2 regions of the Variovorax sp. genome follow, and region 2 is predicted to be linked to the other one. Evidence: riboswitches for the same ligand, from Rfam matches in the RefSeq annotation. Region 2 holds a riboswitch; the other holds the start of a gene.
What was found. Region 2 has a riboswitch for glycine ahead of gcvT (glycine cleavage system aminomethyltransferase GcvT). Riboswitches for the same ligand answer to the same signal wherever they lie in the genome.

Region 1: it holds a riboswitch for glycine, as region 2 does, so the genes downstream of both, ACQY8B_RS20540 (D-amino acid dehydrogenase) here and gcvT (glycine cleavage system aminomethyltransferase GcvT) in region 2, are expected to answer to the same signal.

Annotation. Positions count from the first base shown of each region.
Region 1 is NZ_OZ257247.1:4,366,380-4,370,782, forward strand. Features, by position in the region: gene rfbD (dTDP-4-dehydrorhamnose reductase) at 1-477, opposite strand, end outside; gene rfbB (dTDP-glucose 4,6-dehydratase) at 474-1,544, opposite strand; glycine riboswitch at 1,671-1,774, shown strand; glycine riboswitch at 1,792-1,899, shown strand; gene ACQY8B_RS20540 (D-amino acid dehydrogenase) at 1,993-3,294, shown strand; gene ACQY8B_RS20545 (FIST signal transduction protein) at 3,313-4,403, opposite strand, start outside.
Region 2 is NZ_OZ257247.1:1,439,690-1,444,092, reverse strand. Features, by position in the region: gene ACQY8B_RS07045 (L,D-transpeptidase Cds6 family protein) at 12-479, shown strand; gene ACQY8B_RS07040 (hypothetical protein) at 484-903, opposite strand; gene ACQY8B_RS07035 (hypothetical protein) at 1,069-1,626, shown strand; glycine riboswitch at 1,673-1,763, shown strand; glycine riboswitch at 1,776-1,888, shown strand; gene gcvT (glycine cleavage system aminomethyltransferase GcvT) at 1,934-3,106, shown strand; gene gcvH (glycine cleavage system protein GcvH) at 3,167-3,538, shown strand; gene gcvP (aminomethyl-transferring glycine dehydrogenase) at 3,587-4,403, shown strand, end outside.

The DNA of each region.
Region 1 (4,403 bases), 2.9 Mb from region 2:
GCCGCGTGCCGCGTACACCCAGCTTGTGCGGAAGATCAGGTGGCGCGGGCAGTGCTGCGCCACCAACTGCTCGCCTTCGAGCTTGGTCTGACCGTAGACGCTGAGCGGGCCGGTCGCGTCGTCTTCCTTCCAGGGCTTGCTGCCGCTGCCGTCGAAGACATAGTCGGTCGAGTAGTGCACCATCAGCGCGCCGATCTGCTGGGCGGCTTCGGCCACCACGCCGGGCGACGTGGCGTTGAGCTTGCGCGCGAATTCGGGTTCGCTCTCGGCTTTGTCTACTGCGGTGTGCGCCGCGGCATTGACGATAACGTCCGGACGCACCCTCAGCACGGTTTCCGCAAGCTGATCAGGACGGTCGAAATCCGCTGGGAAGTCGGTGCTGTCGGAACCGAGTGCCAACAAATTACCTAGCGGCGCGAGGCTGCGCTGCAGTTCCCAGCCGACTTGGCCGCCCTTGCCCAGCAGCAGCAGCTTCATGCCGTGGCCTTTGCGTCGTACTGCTTTTCCACCCACTCGCGGTAGGCGCCGCTTTGCACGTTGCGCACCCATTCGCTGTTCGCGAGGTACCACTCGACGGTCTTGCGAATGCCGGTGTCGAAGGTCTCGGCAGGCTTCCAGCCGAGCTCTGCTTCGAGTTTGCGCGCGTCGATGGCGTAGCGGCGGTCGTGGCCGGGGCGGTCGGTGACGTAGGTGATCTGTTCCTTGTAGGGCTTGCCGTCGGCCTTGGGGCGCAGCTCGTCCAGCAGCGCGCACACGGTATTGACGATCTCGATGTTCGGCTTCTCGTTCCAGCCGCCCACGTTGTAGGTCTCGCCCAGTTTGCCGGCCTCGAGCACGCGGCGGATGGCGCTGCAGTGGTCCTTCACGTAGAGCCAGTCGCGCACCTGCATGCCGTCGCCGTACACAGGCAGCGGCTTGCCAGCGAGCGCGTTGACGATCATCAGCGGGATGAGCTTCTCGGGGAAGTGGAACGGGCCGTAGTTGTTGGAGCAGTTGGTGGTGAGCACCGGCAGGCCGTAGGTGTGGTGCCAGGCGCGCACGAGATGATCGCTGGCGGCCTTGCTGGCCGAGTAGGGGCTGTTGGGCTCGTACTTGTTCTCTTCGGTGAAGGCCGGGTCGGTCTTGGAGAGCGAGCCGTAGACCTCGTCGGTCGATACGTGCAGGAAGCGGAAAGCGGCTTTCTGATCGGCTGGCAGCGCGCTCCAGTGGCCACGCACGGATTCGAGCAGGCGGAAGGTGCCGAGCACGTTGGTCTGCACGAAGTCTTCGGGACCGTGGATCGAGCGGTCCACATGCGACTCGGCGGCAAAGTTGACCACGGCACGCGGCTTGTGCTCAGCCAGCAGGCGGTCGACCAGGGCGCTGTCGCCGATGTCGCCCTGCACGAAGATGTGCTTCGGGTTGTTCTTGAGCGACGCGAGCGTCTCGAGGTTGCCGGCGTAGGTCAGCTTGTCGAGGTTCACGACAGGCTCGTCGCTGGTAGCGATCCAGTCGAGTACGAAATTGGCGCCAATGAAGCCAGCGCCGCCGGTAACCAAGATCATGGGGTCCCCTGAATGTTGAAAGTCATCGCCGTGTCGCAATGAACCTTAACGTTCGATTATCCCATTGGGCCAATTGACGGAAACACAAGACGTTACCGTTCTTCCCTCGCCGTGTTTACAATCGTTCGCGATACCGCAGGAGAGCGGGCCACCCCGGTGGCCCTACCGAAGGCGCAAACTCCCATAAACGCTCAGGTCGGCCCGACGAAGTCTTGTATTTCGGCAAGGGGTCAGTACTGCATCAACTGAAACGCCGTCTGGAGAGACGCCACTTCACGTGGCGCACCGAAGGAGCAAATTCGTTGCAATGGCGCAACGAATGAATCTCTCAGGTACCGAGGACAGGGGGAGCGGCAACTTGGACAGCGGTCGTCCGGTTGCTTGCTATTAATTCAATAGTATTCACCATCGCCCGCCGTTCAAGCGCAGCACCTCAAAGGTACTTGAAATGCGCGTGATCGTTCTTGGCGCCGGCCTGCTCGGCGTGACCTCGGCTTACTACCTCCAGCAACTCGGCCACGAAGTGACCGTGATCGACCGGCAGGCCACCCCGGCCGCCGAAACCAGCTTCGCCAACGGCGGGCAGATCTCCGTCAGCCATGCCGAACCCTGGGCCAACCCCAGCGCGCCTCTCAAGGTGCTGCAGTGGCTGGGCAAGGAAGATGCCCCGCTGCTGTTCCGCATCCGCGCCGACATGCGCCAGTGGCTATGGGGCCTGCAGTTCCTGCGCGAATGCACGCCGGCGCGCACCCGCCACAACATCGAGCAGATCGTGCGTCTTGGCACATACAGCCGCTCGATGTTGCAACAGTTGCGCCGCGACACCGGCATTGCCTACGACCAGCGCACCCAGGGCATCCTCCATTTCTATACGACGCAGAAGGAGTTCGACGGCGCCCTCGCGCCCGCCGAGCAGATGCGCGCCCTGGGCTGCGAGCGCCAGGTCATCTCGGCAGACGAGGCCGTGAAGATCGAGCCCGCCCTCGCCCACATCCGCCCCAAGCTGGCTGGCGCGACCTACACGGCCGAAGACGAGTCTGGCGATGCCAACCGCTTCGCGCGCGAGTTGTCCCGGCTCGCGGCAGAAGCCGGCGTGAAATTCCTGATGAGCCACACCGTCACCGCCCTGCGCGAGGCCGGCGGCAGCATCGATCACGTGGAGGTCACCGATGTCGAAGGCCGCTTCCAGCGCATCCGCGGCGATGCCTTCGTGATGGCGATGGGCTCGCTGAGCCCGCTGCTTGCGGCGCCGCTGGGTATTCGCCTGCCGATCTATCCGGCCAAGGGCTATTCGGTCACGCTGCCCGTCAAGGACGCGTCCAAAGCCCACCAGGTCTCGCTGACCGACGACGAATTCAAGCTCGTGTTCTCGCGCTACACCTCGGAATCCGGCGACCGCCTGCGCATCGCGGGCACGGCCGAACTCAACGGTTACGACCGCGACCTGAACCGCGTGCGCTGCGAAGCCATCGTGCGCCGCGTCGAAGAGCTGTTCCCCGGCGCCGGCGACACCACGCAGGCCCAGTTCTGGACCGGCCTGCGTCCCGCCACGCCGAGCAACGTGCCGCTGATCGGCAAGACCAAGCTCGCGAACCTGTTCCTGAACACCGGCCACGGCACGCTCGGCTGGACGCACGCCTGCGGCTCGGGCAAGTCGATCGCGCGCATCGTGAGCGGGCTGGCGCCGGAGGTCGATTTCGCGTTCACGGGAATGCCGGCGCCGCAGCCGCGCGTGCTGCAACCGGCGTGATCGGCGGCTGAAAGGCGGTCAGTCGTTGGCCGTGAACACCGTCAGCACCCCGGTATACCCATACAGGTGGTGCCGCGCGATCTCCCCGGCGGCGAAGAACCCGACCAGCGGCACGTCGCCCAGCGCGTGCCGCACGATCTGCAACTCGGCGCCCGGCGCGCCGAAATGCGGCCCGCCACGCCCGGAACAGCTCACGTACACCGCTCCCGCGATGCGCCTTGCCGGATGCGGCGCCGCCTCGGCCTCGCCCGCCGCCACGGCGCGCGCGGTGGCCAGCGTCTGCTCTTCCGGCTCCAGCTCTTCACGGATCTCGGCGCAGATACGCATCAGGTCCAACCGCGCCGCCTGCGCATTGCGGCGGCAGAAGGTCAGGCGCATGCCGGCTTCGGCCGTGTCGGCAATCGCGATGCCGCGCCGCGTCGGGTCGAGCCCGATGATGTGGCGCACCAGCACGTCGGCGCCCAGGTCGCCGGTGCGGCGGATGCCGTCGCTGCCCGCGTCGGCCAGACCGACCAGCGTGTTGCGCACGGCGTCGATGGCTTCCTGCGGCCGCTCCAGCGACACCTGCAGATCGGCCAGCAGCACGTCGAGCGCGGGTTCGCCGTCGAGCCTGAGCAACAGGTTGCCGTCGGCCTCCGTGATCTCTCTCTCGCGCACCGCGCCCGAGCGCAGCGGCTGGCAGCCCTGCGTGACGCGCGACACCAGCCGCACGCCGTCACCGAACACCACGCCCGACAGGCCGCCTGAAAACACGCCCCCCGCAGCCCCGTGGCCGCGGATGTTGCCGTTACCGCCGATCGCGAACTGCAGCGCGCCGCCACGGCCCGACGAGAGCCCGCCGAACAGGTAGCCGGTGTCGGTGCGGCCCGCCATCTCGGCGATCAGCTCGGTCAGGTCCGGCGTGGCCGGATCGGCGTGCACCAGCGCGGTATGGGCCTCAAAGCCGCTCATTTCGGAGTTGCCCAGCGGCGCGACGCCCGAGAACACGCGGTACTGGTCGCTCGGCAGCGCGCAGAGCATGAGCGTCATGCCGGGCTCGTCGAAGTATTCGGCGTTGTTGGCCGCCACGCCGATGCCGACGGTGCCCGACCAGTCGGTCACCTCGGGCA
Region 2 (4,403 bases):
GGAACTGCGCCATGAACCGATCCTTGACGACCTGCCTGCTCGCCGGTGGACTGCTGCTGACCACGGCCGCATTCGGCGCGTCGCCGGCCGCGCCGGCCACGCCGTCCGCCACCGAGGCAGCGGTACCCGCTCCCACGGTCGGCATCGCCGAAGTCGAGGCTGCCGTACGCGCCTGGGCCGCGGCCTGGTCGGCCCGCGACGCGGACCGCTACCTCGCCGCCTACGCGCCCGACTTCACGCCGCCGCGCAACCAGGACCGCAAGCGCTGGGAGACCGACCGGCGCGCGCGCATCGCGGACAAGTCGAGCATCAGCGTGGGCATCGAAGACCTCGTCATCAGCGTCAACGGACAGTCCGCGAGCGCCAGGTTCAAGCAGGTCTACCGCGCCGACAAGTTGAAGGAGACGGGCCGCAAGACGCTGGAGCTGCAGCGCGTGGGCAACCAGTGGCTGATCCGCAAGGAAAGCGCGGGCGGCTGAAGGCTCACAGCCCCAGCTTCGTCAGGGCCCAGGCCACGGTGCCCAGCTGCACCACGTTGAGCGCCATCCCGGCAATGTGAAGCTGGCGGAACCGGCGGGCCGAAACGTCGACCGCCGGGATCGTGCCGCGCAGCAGGTCCATGCGCGGAATGATCAGCCAGCAGCGCAGCGAGAAGGCCAGGCCAGCGATGAAGGCCATGCCCACGGCAAAGACCGCCCGGCCGGACCAGGCGTAGCAAAGCGCCGCCGCGCTGCCCGTCAGCATCATCGCGAGGTAATACACGTTGAACAGGCCACGGATGAAGCGCGAGTCCAGCGGCGTGTCGTGCTTGAGGATCAGCAGCGGCAGCGAGCCCATCATGAAAAAGCCCATCCAGACGAGCAGCAGGACTGTCGCCATGAGTGCAAAGACGATGGGAAGCATGTGGTGGGCCCCTCCGCGGTGCCGGAGCATACCGCCGGGCGAGGCCGTGACGGTAGCGGGAAATCGTGTGGGGAAACTGCCATTTCCGTAAGCGAAAAGGGTTCATGAAGATGTCACCGCTTGCAACGATGCTGCTGCCCTCGATCTCCGAAAGCTGTGGCTGCCATGTTTCCCACCAAGACCGACAAGGCGCGCGACGAACTCCAGGGCGGACAGCGCACGCTCAGCCAGCGTGAACGCGCACTGCTGCTCATGGCCGACGGGCGGCGCTCGCTGACCGACTTCAGCCCGCTGTTCAGCACCCGCGACGAAGCCGAGCAGGCCATCCAGACACTGGTGCAGCGCGGCTATCTGCAAACCCCGAACGTCGCGGTTGCCCCCCAAGCCGCGCCCCCTGCCCCGGCGCCCGCCCAGCCCGCACCGATCCCCGCTACCGAGCCGATCCAGATCGCCACCTCGGCCGACACCTTCGACGGCAAGCGCTCCCTGGCCACCACGCGCATGTTCCTGTTCGACATCTGCGAGCGCATGTTCGTGCGCCGCGATCCCAAGTTCGCACTGCAGATGCGCGACGCCCTGCGCGAAGCCCGCGACCGCGAGGCCATGCTGACCATCGCCGCGTTGATGCTCAGCGAAATAGAGAAAGCCGCCGGCCCCGAGCGCGCCGAGTCGCTGCGCGAGCGGATCGACAAGCTGCTGCCGCCGGCTGAAGTCGTGCACTGACTGGAACCGCGCACTCGCCCCGAACGCCGCCGCGCATCAACTACACTCAGCAGAGTCAGGAGAGAGCCCCGCAAGCCGGGGCCGCCGAAGGCGCAGGGGTTTCCCGAACGCTCAGGCAAAAGGACTGACAAGGCGCCGGCGAACACCGGCGTTTCCTTGCTGGAGAGAGGCCGCCGTACCGCAAACGGCGCAGCGGCCCACCGAAGGAGCAAACCCCGATCGTGGGGCGAATCTCTCAGGTAAAGCGGACAGCAGGGGTGGCCCATGGCTTGCGTCATGGATTTTGTCTGCCCCTTTGGAGTGCCCCGTGGCCGCTTCCTCCGCACCCGCTACCGAACTTCTCAAGACGCCGCTGCACGACCTTCACGTGGAGCTCGGCGCCCGCATGGTGCCTTTCGCCGGCTATTCCATGCCGGTGCAGTACCCCGCCGGCCTCATGGCCGAGCACAAGCACACGCGCGACGCGGCCGGCCTGTTCGACATCTCCCACATGGGCCAGCTGCGCCTCGTCGGCCCCGACGCCGCGGCCGCCTTCGAAACCCTGATGCCCGTCGACGTGATCGACCTGCCCGCCGGCAAGCAGCGCTACGGCCTGCTGCTGAACGACGAAGGCGGCATCCTCGACGACCTGATGTTCTTCAACGAAGGCCACGGCTCGCTCTTCGTGATCGTCAACGGCGCCTGCAAGGCGGCCGACATCGCCCACATCCAGCAGAAGATCGGCGCCCGCTGCGAAGTGCAGCCCTTGCCCGACCACGCCCTGCTCGCGCTGCAGGGCCCACAGGCCGCGGCCACGCTGGCGCGCCTGTCGCCCGGCATCGAGCGCTTCGTGTTCATGACCGGCGGCGCGGTGCAGATCGGCGGCCTTCCCGCCTTCGTCACGCGCAGCGGCTACACCGGCGAAGACGGCTTCGAGATCTCGGTGGCCGCCAAGGATGCCGAAACACTTGCCCGCCTGCTGCTGGCCCAGCCCGAGGTCAAGCCCATCGGCCTGGGCGCGCGCAATTCGCTGCGGCTCGAGGCCGGCCTGTGCCTCTACGGCAACGACATCGACACCACCACCACGCCGGTCGAGGCCTCGCTCAACTGGGCGATGCAGAAGGTGCGCCGCGCGGGCGGCGCGCGCGAAGGCGGCTTCCCCGGCGCCGCGAAGATCCTCGCGCAGCTTGCCGCCGCCACGGCGGGCACCGCCGGCCACACCGACCACGACACGCTGAAGCGCAAGCGCGTGGGCCTCGTGGCGCTCGAGCGCATTCCTGTGCGCGACGGCACGGTGCTGCAGTCATTCGAAGGCCAGGACATCGGCATCGTCACCAGCGGGCTGCTCGGCCCCACGGCCGACCGCTGCATCGCCATGGGCTACGTGGCCACCGCCTTCGCCGCGCCCGGCACCCGCGTGCAGGCCATCGTGCGCGGCAAGCCGGTGCCCATGGAAGTCTCGACCATGCCTTTCGTGCCGACCCGCTATTACCGCGGCTGAACGCGGCAGACCCGGCTAGGCTCTGCACCCCGATTCATTTTTTCCACGAGGAGTTTTCTCATGAGCATCAAGTACACCAAGGACCACGAATGGGTGTCGGCCGAAGGCGACGCGGCCACCGTCGGCATCACCGTGCATGCGCAGGACGCGCTGGGCGACGTGGTGTTCGTCGACCTGCCCGAAGTCGGCAAGACCTTCGCGCAAGGCGAAGTTGCCGGCGTCGTCGAGTCGGTCAAGGCCGCCGCCGACGTGTTCATGCCCGTGTCGGGCGAGATCACCGAAGTCAACGAAGCCCTGCGCGCCGACCCGTCGCTGGCCAACAGCGACCCGCTGGCCGCCGGCTGGTTCTTCAAGGTCAAGCTGAGCGAGCCCGCGCAGCTCGACGCCCTGCTGGACGCCGCCAGCTACGACAAGTTCGCGGCCGAATCCTGATCGCCTGATTCTTCTTCCGAGCCCCCTTCCTCCCGAGCCCTCACCGCCATGCCGATTCCCGCCCTTCCCTCTTTGCAAGAACTAGAGAACGCCGAAGAATTTCTCGCCCGCCACATCGGCATCGATGCGGCGGACGAGGCGCGCATGCTGCCGGTGATCGGCTCGGAAACGCGCTCGGAGCTCATCGACGGCATCGTGCCCGCGGCCATCCGCCGCGCGCGGCCGATGCGGCTGCCGGCCCCCGTGACCGAAGCCGACGCGCTGGCCGAGCTGAAGGCGATGGCGTCGAAGAACAAGGTGTTCAAGAACTTCATCGGCCAGGGCTACTACGGCACGCACACGCCGGGCGTCATCCTGCGCAACATCCTCGAGAACCCCGCCTGGTACACCGCTTACACGCCCTACCAGGCCGAGATCTCGCAGGGCCGCATGGAAGCCCTGCTCAACTTCCAGACGATGGTGTGCGACCTCACGGGCATGGCCATCGCCAATGCATCGATGCTCGACGAAGCCACGGCGGCAGCCGAAGCCATGACGCTCGCCAAGCGCAGCGTGAAAAGCAAGAGCAACGTGTTCCTGGTGTCGGGCGACTGCCATCCGCAGACCATCGAGGTCATCAAGACGCGCGCCGCGCCGCTGGGCATCGAAGTGAAGGTGAGCACGGTGTCGGAAACGCTGCCGCACCTGATGGTGAGCGGCGCCTTCTTCGGCGTGCTCGCGCAGTACCCCGCCACCACCGGCCACGTGCACGACCTGCGCCCGCTCGCGGGCCATGCGCACCAGTGCGACGCCGCCTTCATCGTGGCGGCCGACCTGCTGGCGCTGACGCTGCTGGTCGCGCCGGGCGAGTTCGACGCCGACATCG